One region of the Microbulbifer sp. 2205BS26-8 genome, then DNA from elsewhere that is predicted to be linked to it. Evidence: predicted binding sites of a transcription regulator. Region 1 holds the regulator's gene; the other holds the start of a gene.
The links. The regulator PhoB, encoded in region 1, activates phosphate uptake and scavenging genes when phosphate is short. The targets are predictions, from matches to a motif close to TGTCATAAANNTGTAACA.
Positions count from the first base shown of each region.

Region 1 (4,420 bases):
TGGCGATTGGCATGGGCAGTTGCTTGAGCCGGCCCACCCTCAGCCCCCACAGGTGCTGTTGCCCTGGCTGGAATACCCCGGTTCGCTCACTGCCGCACTCAAACGACTGAGCCGGGGGGATTTTCGCGTGCAGGTATTGAGCCAGTGCTGGCAACTGCCCCGTGCGGAGGAGTGCCGCGCACTCAATTTGCGTACACACAGCCGAGCGCTAGTGCGCGAAGTGCTGTTGTACGGTCTCGGCCATCCCTGGGTCTTTGCACGCAGCATCCTGCCTTTGCGCAGTCTGCAGGGCAAATCCCGCAACCTGCGCAGTCTGGACAGTCGGCCGCTGGGGGAATTGCTGTTCAGCGAGCCCGGCATTCGCCGTGGCAATATGGAGTTCAACCACCTGACACGCAACCCCTGCCTGCAACTGGCAGCACTCGATAGGGAGAGTGACAATGCCTGGGGGCGCCGCTCCACATTCTGGCTGCGGGACAAGCCACTGCTGGTAGCCGAGACTTTTCTCTCGAGCTTCCGGCCCGACGGGCCGCCCAGCAGGGCCACCGCATCCAACGACAGAGAGAATCCGCCTTGATCAGCGAATATCTTGCACGGCGCTGGCCCGCTGTGATGCCCTACTGGCAGCTGGCACGTATGCACAAGCCCATTGGCATACTGCTACTGCTGTGGCCCACCTGGTCCGCGCTGTGGCTGGCCGCCGGCGGTTGGCCTGGATTGCACCTGTCAGCCGTGTTTACGCTCGGGGTGATCCTGATGCGCGCAGCTGGCTGTGCGGTCAACGACTTCGCCGATCGTGAAATTGATCGCCATGTGAAACGCACAGCTGGGCGTCCGCTCGCCACCGGCAGTGTCTCCCCCCGTGCGGCTCTGGGGCTATTCGCCGGACTCAGCGCTGTGGCTTTCGCGTTGGTGCTGACTACCAACACACTCACGATAACCCTGTCGCTGCCGGCCCTGGGGCTCGCTTTTTGCTACCCCTTTGCCAAGCGTCACACCCATCTGCCGCAGGTAGTCCTGGGGGCCGCTTTCAGTATGGGTATCCCCATGGCGTTTGCCGCGGTCAGCGGCGAAATCCCCCCCCAGGCATGGCTGTTGTACACAGCAAACCTGTTGTGGACCCTGTGCTACGACACCTTCTACGCGATGGTGGACCGCGACGACGATCTGAAAATCGGGGTGAAATCCACGGCGATCCTGTTTGGCGACATGGATAGGGCTTTGACTGCAACCCTGCAGCTATTGGTATTGATCGCTCTTTTGTTCCTCGGTCAGCGCTTTGGATTGGGCACCGTCTATTATTTGGGTTTGGTCGCTGTGGCGATACTCTTCACCTACCAGCAGTGGCTGATTCGCAAGCGGGAGCGGGTTGCCTGTTTTCAGGCTTTTCTCAACAATAACTGGGTGGGTTTGGCTATTTTCATGGGTATATCAATGCAATACCTGCTGAATTAGCCCAGCATTGGGAGCCTGGGGGAGATCGTCATATATTTGTCATACTATTCCCGTTTAATCCCCGGCGGTGATGGGAAATCCTGACAACAGAGCGGAAATAGCAGACAAATGCATAGTAAAACGATCCTGATTGTCGATGATGAGGCCGCGGTGCGCGATATGCTGCGGGTGGCACTGGAAATGGCGGATTACCGTTGTCTGGAGGCGGAGAATGCGCGCGAGGCCCACGCTCTGGTTATCGACGAAAAGCCGGACTTGATTCTGCTGGACTGGATGCTGCCGGATGTGTCCGGGGTGGAACTGGCCCGGCGTCTCAAGCGCGACGAACTGACCACTGCCGTGCCCATTATCATGCTCACCGCGAAAGGCGAGGAAGATAATAAAATCAAAGGGCTAGAGACCGGCGCGGACGACTATATTACCAAGCCCTTCTCCCCCCGCGAACTGGTGGCCAGACTGAAAGCGGTGTTGCGCCGCGCTGGCCCGGCCACTCCCGAGGACCCCCTCAGCGCCGGGCATCTGGTACTGGACCCTCTCAGTCACAGGGTCACCATCAAGGGCCAACCGGTCGATATGGGCCCCACCGAATTCCGCCTCCTTACTTTCTTCCTCTCCCACCAGGAGCGCGCCTATACCCGCACCCAGCTGCTCGACCATGTCTGGGGTGGTAATGTCTATGTGGAGGAGCGCACCGTGGACGTACATATCCGCCGCTTGCGCAAGGCCCTAGCACTGGACCGCCACGACCGCTATATCCAGACGGTGCGGGGCACCGGCTATCGATTTTCTGTGCAAACTGTTGAAAAAGTGTGACAATTTCACAGGGCAGACACTGGTGCCCGCGGAATCCCCACCGATACGCCCATTGCTCAGCGGGCGGATTCCCAGAGGTGATTCAGTTGGGGAGGAAACGATCCCCCCTGTTGTCCGTTTGGTAACACGACTTGGCTATGTTTGATCGCAGTATTGGCGAGTTTTCGCGTTTTGTCCTTATTGCCCTGGGCTGCATCATCCTCAGTTTCATCTGGGGCAACTGGTCGATTGCCCTGATCGCGGGCCTGGCTGTCTATCTGGTATCGCTGTTGTGGCAGCAGCATCGCTTCAATCGCTGGCTGGCCGGTGGCCGGCGCGGCCCGCCGCCCTCCACCTTTGGCATCTGGGGGGAGATCTACGACGATTTCTACCGTATACAGCGCCGCCACCGCCGTGAAAGACAGAAATTGCACGCCATGTTGCGCCGGGTACAGGACAGCACCAATGCCCTGCGCGAGGGCATAGTGGCGTTGGAGAACGGCGATAATCTGGCTTGGTGGAACCCCGCCGCCGGTGAACTCCTCGGCCTGCAGGCCAGTGATACCGGACAGTCGCTGGTCAACTTTGTGCGTGACCCCGGCTTTGTCAGTTACATGCACAGCGACGCCGGGGAAGTGCGGGAGCCCCTCACCCTGCCAGCCCCCGGCAATGAGGCCCTTCTACTTCAGCTGGAAGTCACCCGCTACGGCCAGAATGAAGCACTGGTCATTGTTCGTGATATCACCCGCCTTCGCAATTTGGAACAAATGCGCCGCGATTTCGTCGCCAATGTTTCCCATGAACTGCGCACGCCCCTGACTGTGATCACCGGCTACCTGGAAACCCTGCAGGGCAGTGATGTGGCACCGCCAGCCTGGCAGCGACCATTGGCGCAAATGGAGGAGCAGGCCGCGCGCATGGCGGCACTCGTCAACGATCTGCTGCTGTTGGCGCGCCTGGAGACCTCTGAGTGCAAGATTGGTGATGTGCCGGTGGATGTACGCGAACTGATAGGGCGGGTTGCGCGGGAGGCGCGCAGTTTTACCGGCAGTCGCCACAAGGTCTTGGTACAGTGCGAAGCCGACAGCCGCATCCGTGGCAACGCCGGCGAGCTGCACAGCGCCTTCGCCAACTTGGTGCTCAACGCCGTGAAGTACAGCCCGGCGGGGGGGACAATTCAGCTGCGTTGGTGGCAGGACCGTCGTGGTGGTCATTTCAGCGTACAGGACCAGGGCATTGGCATAGATCCGGTACATATTCCCCGGCTGACAGAACGCTTTTACCGGGTCGACCCCGGTCGTTCGCGGGGCAGTGGTGGGACCGGGCTGGGATTGGCGATCGTTAAGCATGTACTGCTGCGCCACTGTGGCGAGATGAGCATAGAGAGCACCCCCGCTCAGGGCAGTACCTTCACGTTGCACTTTCCCGAGCACAAGTTGACCGCAAAACCCGTCCACACACCGGAAGCCAGCGAAGAGATGGCCAACACCTAGCGCGGCTTTCCCTAGCCACAGAGAGCAATTACTTCAACTCTTCCAGCTTCACCTGCTCACCATTTTTCGTGTAGGTGATGTTGTCGTCATCGTCAACCGGAGTAGCCTCCCTGCGTAGAACCAGGTGATGGAGTTGCAGGTCTGCGTCGCGCAGCAACAAGTGCTCATTGCCGTCATCATCGGTGGGTAGTGGTTTACTGCCCAGCACTGCATCGCGCAGGGCACGCAGGCGGGGCACGTCCCGGTAGCGATTCAGGTCGTTGGACAGATGTGTTTTTATGCGTTCACTCTCGTGCAGGGTGGCGGCGGTCTCGCGGTATTTGGCAAAAAAGAACACAGCGCCAATAGCACAGACGACAATGACCGATATTTCAAACCATGCAGGCATAGTGACTCCTTGTTATCATTCTCTGCACCAGACCACCAGTTGGTTGTTGGCCGGCAGATAGTTTAACTCTTCGCGCTTGAAGCCCGCATCTGCAGCCAGTTGATCCAGCCACTCGAGGGCGCGAATACCACTTAGGGGATTGCGCGCTTTTAACCAGAGATCAAAATCGGCATTACTGGGTCCGATAAACGCCCCGGCAATTTTCAAGGGGCCGTAGACAATCAAAAGTCCGCCGGGCTGCAACACCGACGGCAACCGTTGAAAAAAGTGCTCCACAGACTCTCCAGGCATA
Region 1 covers NZ_JAVAMR010000053.1:3,486-7,905, reverse strand. The annotation lists gene Q5Y71_RS14290 (chorismate lyase) at 1-577, shown strand, start outside; gene ubiA (4-hydroxybenzoate octaprenyltransferase) at 613-1,455, shown strand; gene phoB (phosphate regulon transcriptional regulator PhoB) at 1,564-2,268, shown strand; gene phoR (phosphate regulon sensor histidine kinase PhoR) at 2,406-3,740, shown strand; gene Q5Y71_RS14270 (hypothetical protein) at 3,769-4,128, opposite strand; gene Q5Y71_RS14265 (DUF938 domain-containing protein) at 4,144-4,420, opposite strand, start outside.

Region 2 (4,420 bases), on a different contig from region 1:
AGGGCGGCCCCCAGATGTCGATGCAAACAGTGCTTGAGGCCATGGTCAAAGCCTACGAGATTCAGGGTGTACTGGCGATCGCAAACAGCTTTAACCGTGTTGGCCTTGACCATGTAGTCTTGGTGCGGGTAGCTTCAGCGGCGGTCACGGCCTGGATGAAAGGTGGCAGCCGGGCGGAAATAATGTCGGCAGTATCCCTGGCCTGGGTAGATGGCAGCGCCCTGCGTACCTACCGGCACGCCCCCAATACCGGTTCACGCAAGTCCTGGGCAGCGGGAGACGCTGCATCCAGGGGGCTTTGGCTTGCGCAGATGGCACTGCGTGGGGAAATGGGCGTTCCCACCGCACTCAGTGCAAAACAGTGGGGTTTTTACGATGTCTGTTTTAGCAAAACCAATGCGGATCAGAAAGTGAAGGTGGAGGGAGACAGGCAGTTTCTATTTTCCCGCGGCTATGGGTCTTATGTGATAGAGAACATTCTGTTTAAGGTTTCCTTTCCGGCCGAGTTTCACAGCCAGACTGCCTGTGAAGCAGCCATTGTCCTGCACCCACAGGTGGCTGAAAGGCTTTCGGAGGTTGACAGGATTGTGGTGACAACGCAGGAGTCAGCGATTCGTATTATCTCCAAACGTGGCCCATTGACGAATACGGCGGATAGGGACCACTGTCTCCAGTATGTGGTTGCGGTGTCGTTGTTATTGGGCAATCTGCAGGCTGAATACTACGAAGATGATTTCCATAGGGCGCATCCGGAAATTGATGTGCTGCGCGACAAAATGTCGGTGATTGAAGACGGAGGCTACTCAAGGGATTACCTGGACCCGGACAAACGCTCTATTGCCAATGCAGTGCAGGTTTTTTTTCGGGATGGCAGCTCGACAAAAAAGGTCGAGGTGGCATATCCCATTGGACACCGCCGTCGCCGGCAGGAGGGAATTCCCCTGCTGGAGCATAAGTTCCGCCAGAACCTGGCCTCACGCTTTCCTTCGGGCCAAGTGGAGAAGGTTCTGGCGTTATGCCAGGATCAGCAACGCCTTTGCAGTCTGCCGGTACATCGCTTTATGGATTTGTTGGTGATTTAGTGGCCCGTGTTGTCAGCGGTGAAAGGACTGGCAAGCGAGTCTTCAAACGGCGGCCAGTGGCCGCCGTTTGAGTACTCACAGGGTAGGGTGATCAGATAGTCCTTCCCACTTGGAGTCGACAGCATGGCAAGCGCGCCTAGAATTTGTACTCGGCGCCGATGCCTGCGTAGTTGCGGTCGTAGCCAGCCTCTGCACTTTCGTCAGTGTAGAAACCAAAAACCTTGGCCGCGCTGCTGAACTTGTAGTCGACCCCAAGGCTATAGGTTTTACCGTCCTCTTTGACAATGTCGGAATGGCCGTATTGGGCTTTCAGGGTCCACGGCTCAATCTTGTAGGCAACAGAGCCCATCCAACCGTCCTGGCGGCTACCGTCAGCCTTCTCCTGGTCTTCGAAAAGGGCACCAACCTGCAGGGAGCCAATATTGTATTGGGCGACGAAGCGCTGAACGTCACGGTCATTCTCTTCAACATCCTGGTCAACGGCGTAGGCCAGGTAAACACCGTTGTTGTCGTAAGCAATCGAGACGGAAACACCGTTTTCCCGTGTGATTTCCCTGAGTATTTCATCCCCGGCTTCATCCAGGCCGATTACCTCATAGCCAATGACTGCGTCTTTGTGGCTGATGTAAGCGGCAGAAGCTTTAAAGCCAGCGAAAGACGGAGTTGTGTACTGAAAGCTGTCTGTTTCGCGGTTGTCGCTCTTGGTAATCAGACTCTTGATGTCGCCCTCCAGGTCGTTGAACAGATCCACTTTCTTTTGGGCAACTTTTAGGGGGGTGTCAAACTTGCCGGCGATAACCTGGCCGAAACCGCCCTCCAGGCCAGCGTAGATATTGCGTTGGGAAAAGGTATCTTCGGCATCGCCGTCCATATCCACTTCGTATTCCATACGGTAGATACCCTTGATACTCTCCGTCAAAGCGATTTCACCCTTCACGCCCAGGCGGGAGGCATTGCTCTGGACGTCGGTGGCAGAGCCATCTCCCTCGTCGAAGGAGTGCAGAGTGACATTGGCTTTGCCGTAAAAATCCACTATTTCGCCTTCGTCCTGAGCAATGACCACAGTGGGGATCAGGGTAACGATGGCCAGAGAGAGCGCAGTCTTGTTCATAATCGTCTCGCACAGTTTATGGTTTTGGGCAGAGGGGGTCTTTTCGTTCACTTGTATTGGCGCCCCCTCAATCTGGTGCGGATTCTGCGTCCTAAATATTACAAAAATGTTAAACATGGCACTTTTTTTAAAATAATATGACTGATAAGTGTCATTCAGAGGTGCTAATGTCGCCGGGCGGCAGTAATAAGGTAACGATACCCCGTTTCTTTTGCCTCGCTTGTACCTGTGTTGGGTTTCTAGCTATCCCAGGCTTGATGCAAGTGCGCATGGGGGATACCGCCTGTTGATGTGAAGGCATTGAATCGGGCGGGCGCTGCGGGGAAATGGATATGCCTTATTTGTGGAGGGTATCTGGTGAGAAACAACTCTGGGGTCCCACCCTGCTGCTCTGGTTATTTTCACTGTCCATCATAGGCCTTGGTTGCCTTCCTGAACTGCCTGAAACAGGGCTGCTGCTGGGCGCCTATGTGGCATTGGCCCTGGTACTGCTGATATGGCCTCGCTACAGGCCCGCACTGATACTGCTGGCAGCTTCCCTTGCCGGTGCCGGCTGGGGCTTGTGGAGCAACCAGAAAGCGCTGCAACAACGCCTGCCCATTGAGAGACATGGCTCCGACCATCTGCTCCGAGTCCAAATCGTATCCCTGCCGGAAATCCGCTCCAGTACCGGCGATCAATGGGGCGGGTCGGTGGCAGGCAGTGTGCGTTTTCAGGCGGTGGTTTTGGGGACCCCTGCGGACACAGGGCGAAGCCCGGTTGCAGCGGGTAGCCTCTTGTATCTCACCTGGTATCGTGTCGATGCCGACACTCTGCCCCGACTGCGCGGCGACAGCCGCTGGTTGTTGCCGGTGCGCCTGATGCGCCCGCGGGGCAGTGTGAACCCTCACAGTTTTGATTTTGAGCAATGGCTTCTGCAACGGGGGATATATGCAACGGGCTATGTGCGTCCTGGAGATGCGACCCCGCTGTGGTTGGGGCAGGGTACGGGAATCGTGTCGCTGCGTGGTGTGCTGCGCGACAGGCTGCACGCACTGCCGGTGGGGCGGACAGCACTGATCAGTGCGCTGTTGCTGGGCGATCGCAGCGGTCTTGTTCAGGCGGATCGAGATCTGCTGAAGCGGACCGGTACAGCGCATCTGCTAGCGATTTCCGGGCTGCATGTGGGAATGGTCGCGGGATTTCTATTGCTTTTCGGTCATGGTATTGCCCGGGGCGCCGGTATTTTGACAGGCACCACCCCCGCTGTCCTGCCTGTGGTATTGGCTCTGGCGGGCACCCTGATCTATACCCTGCTAGCCGGTGCGCCCCTCTCAGCGCAGAGGGCGTTGGTGATGACCTGGGTCTTGCTGCTGGGTTGGCATTGGCGGCGTCGTATAGGTGCCGGCATTGCCTTTGCCCTGGCACTTGCCCTGGTGCTAGTCCTGCAGCCGCTGGCTTTTTACGCAGTGGGATTCTGGTTGTCGTTCAGTGCAGTCGCAGCCCTGCTGTTGGGTTTCAGGGGGCGCTTGGCACTGGGACCTGTGCCGGTATCGACTTCCCAGGTGTCGGAAGCAGAGGCCTATCCCGCAATGCAACCCCTGTGGCTCACCCATATTCTGCAGCTGTTGCGCAGCCAGTGGCTGGTAGCTCTGGGATTGATTCTGCCTTCGGCAGTCTTTTTCTCCGGTTTCAGTGCCGGCGGTATGTTGTTTAACCTGGTAGCGATTCCCTGGTTGGGTGTGCTTATCCTACCTGTGCTGATGTTGGGCGCTCTGTTGATGGAGACGGGCTTAGGGCTTCTCTGTTTCAGGTTTGCCGGCTGGCAACTGGACCTTTTGATAAGGTGCCTGGAGACAGTGGATCGCCTGCTGCCCAGTTGGCAGACCCTGGCGGCGCCGCACGACCCAGTACTGCTGGCGGTTGCCGCGCTGGGTGTACTGGTGCTGTTGCTACCACGGGGTTGGCCGGGGCGCAAGCTGGGCTGGCTGTTTCTGCTGCCTCTGCTCCAGCCACTGCTGCCTTTGTCGATGCCGGAGCGCCAGGGGTTTCACTTCACCGCCCTGGATGTCGGTCAGGGGCTGGCCCTGGTGTTTTACTCTTCACAAGCCCATGTCGTCTATGACGCAGGTCCCCTGTCTTCAACCGGTTGGAACGCCGGTAGCGCCATAGTCGTCCCTCACCTTGCGGCGGCGCGGGCTACCACTCTGAATGCGCTGATTGTCAGCCATGGGGACAGGGATCACGC
Region 2 covers NZ_JAVAMR010000005.1:44,198-48,617, forward strand. The annotation lists gene Q5Y71_RS02835 (bifunctional 2-methylcitrate dehydratase/aconitate hydratase) at 1-1,082, shown strand, start outside; gene Q5Y71_RS02840 (porin) at 1,219-2,193, opposite strand; gene Q5Y71_RS02845 (DNA internalization-related competence protein ComEC/Rec2) at 2,526-4,420, shown strand, end outside.
Region 2: a site for PhoB is predicted at 2,319-2,336, ahead of Q5Y71_RS02840 (porin). Genes of this name have one in related genera too.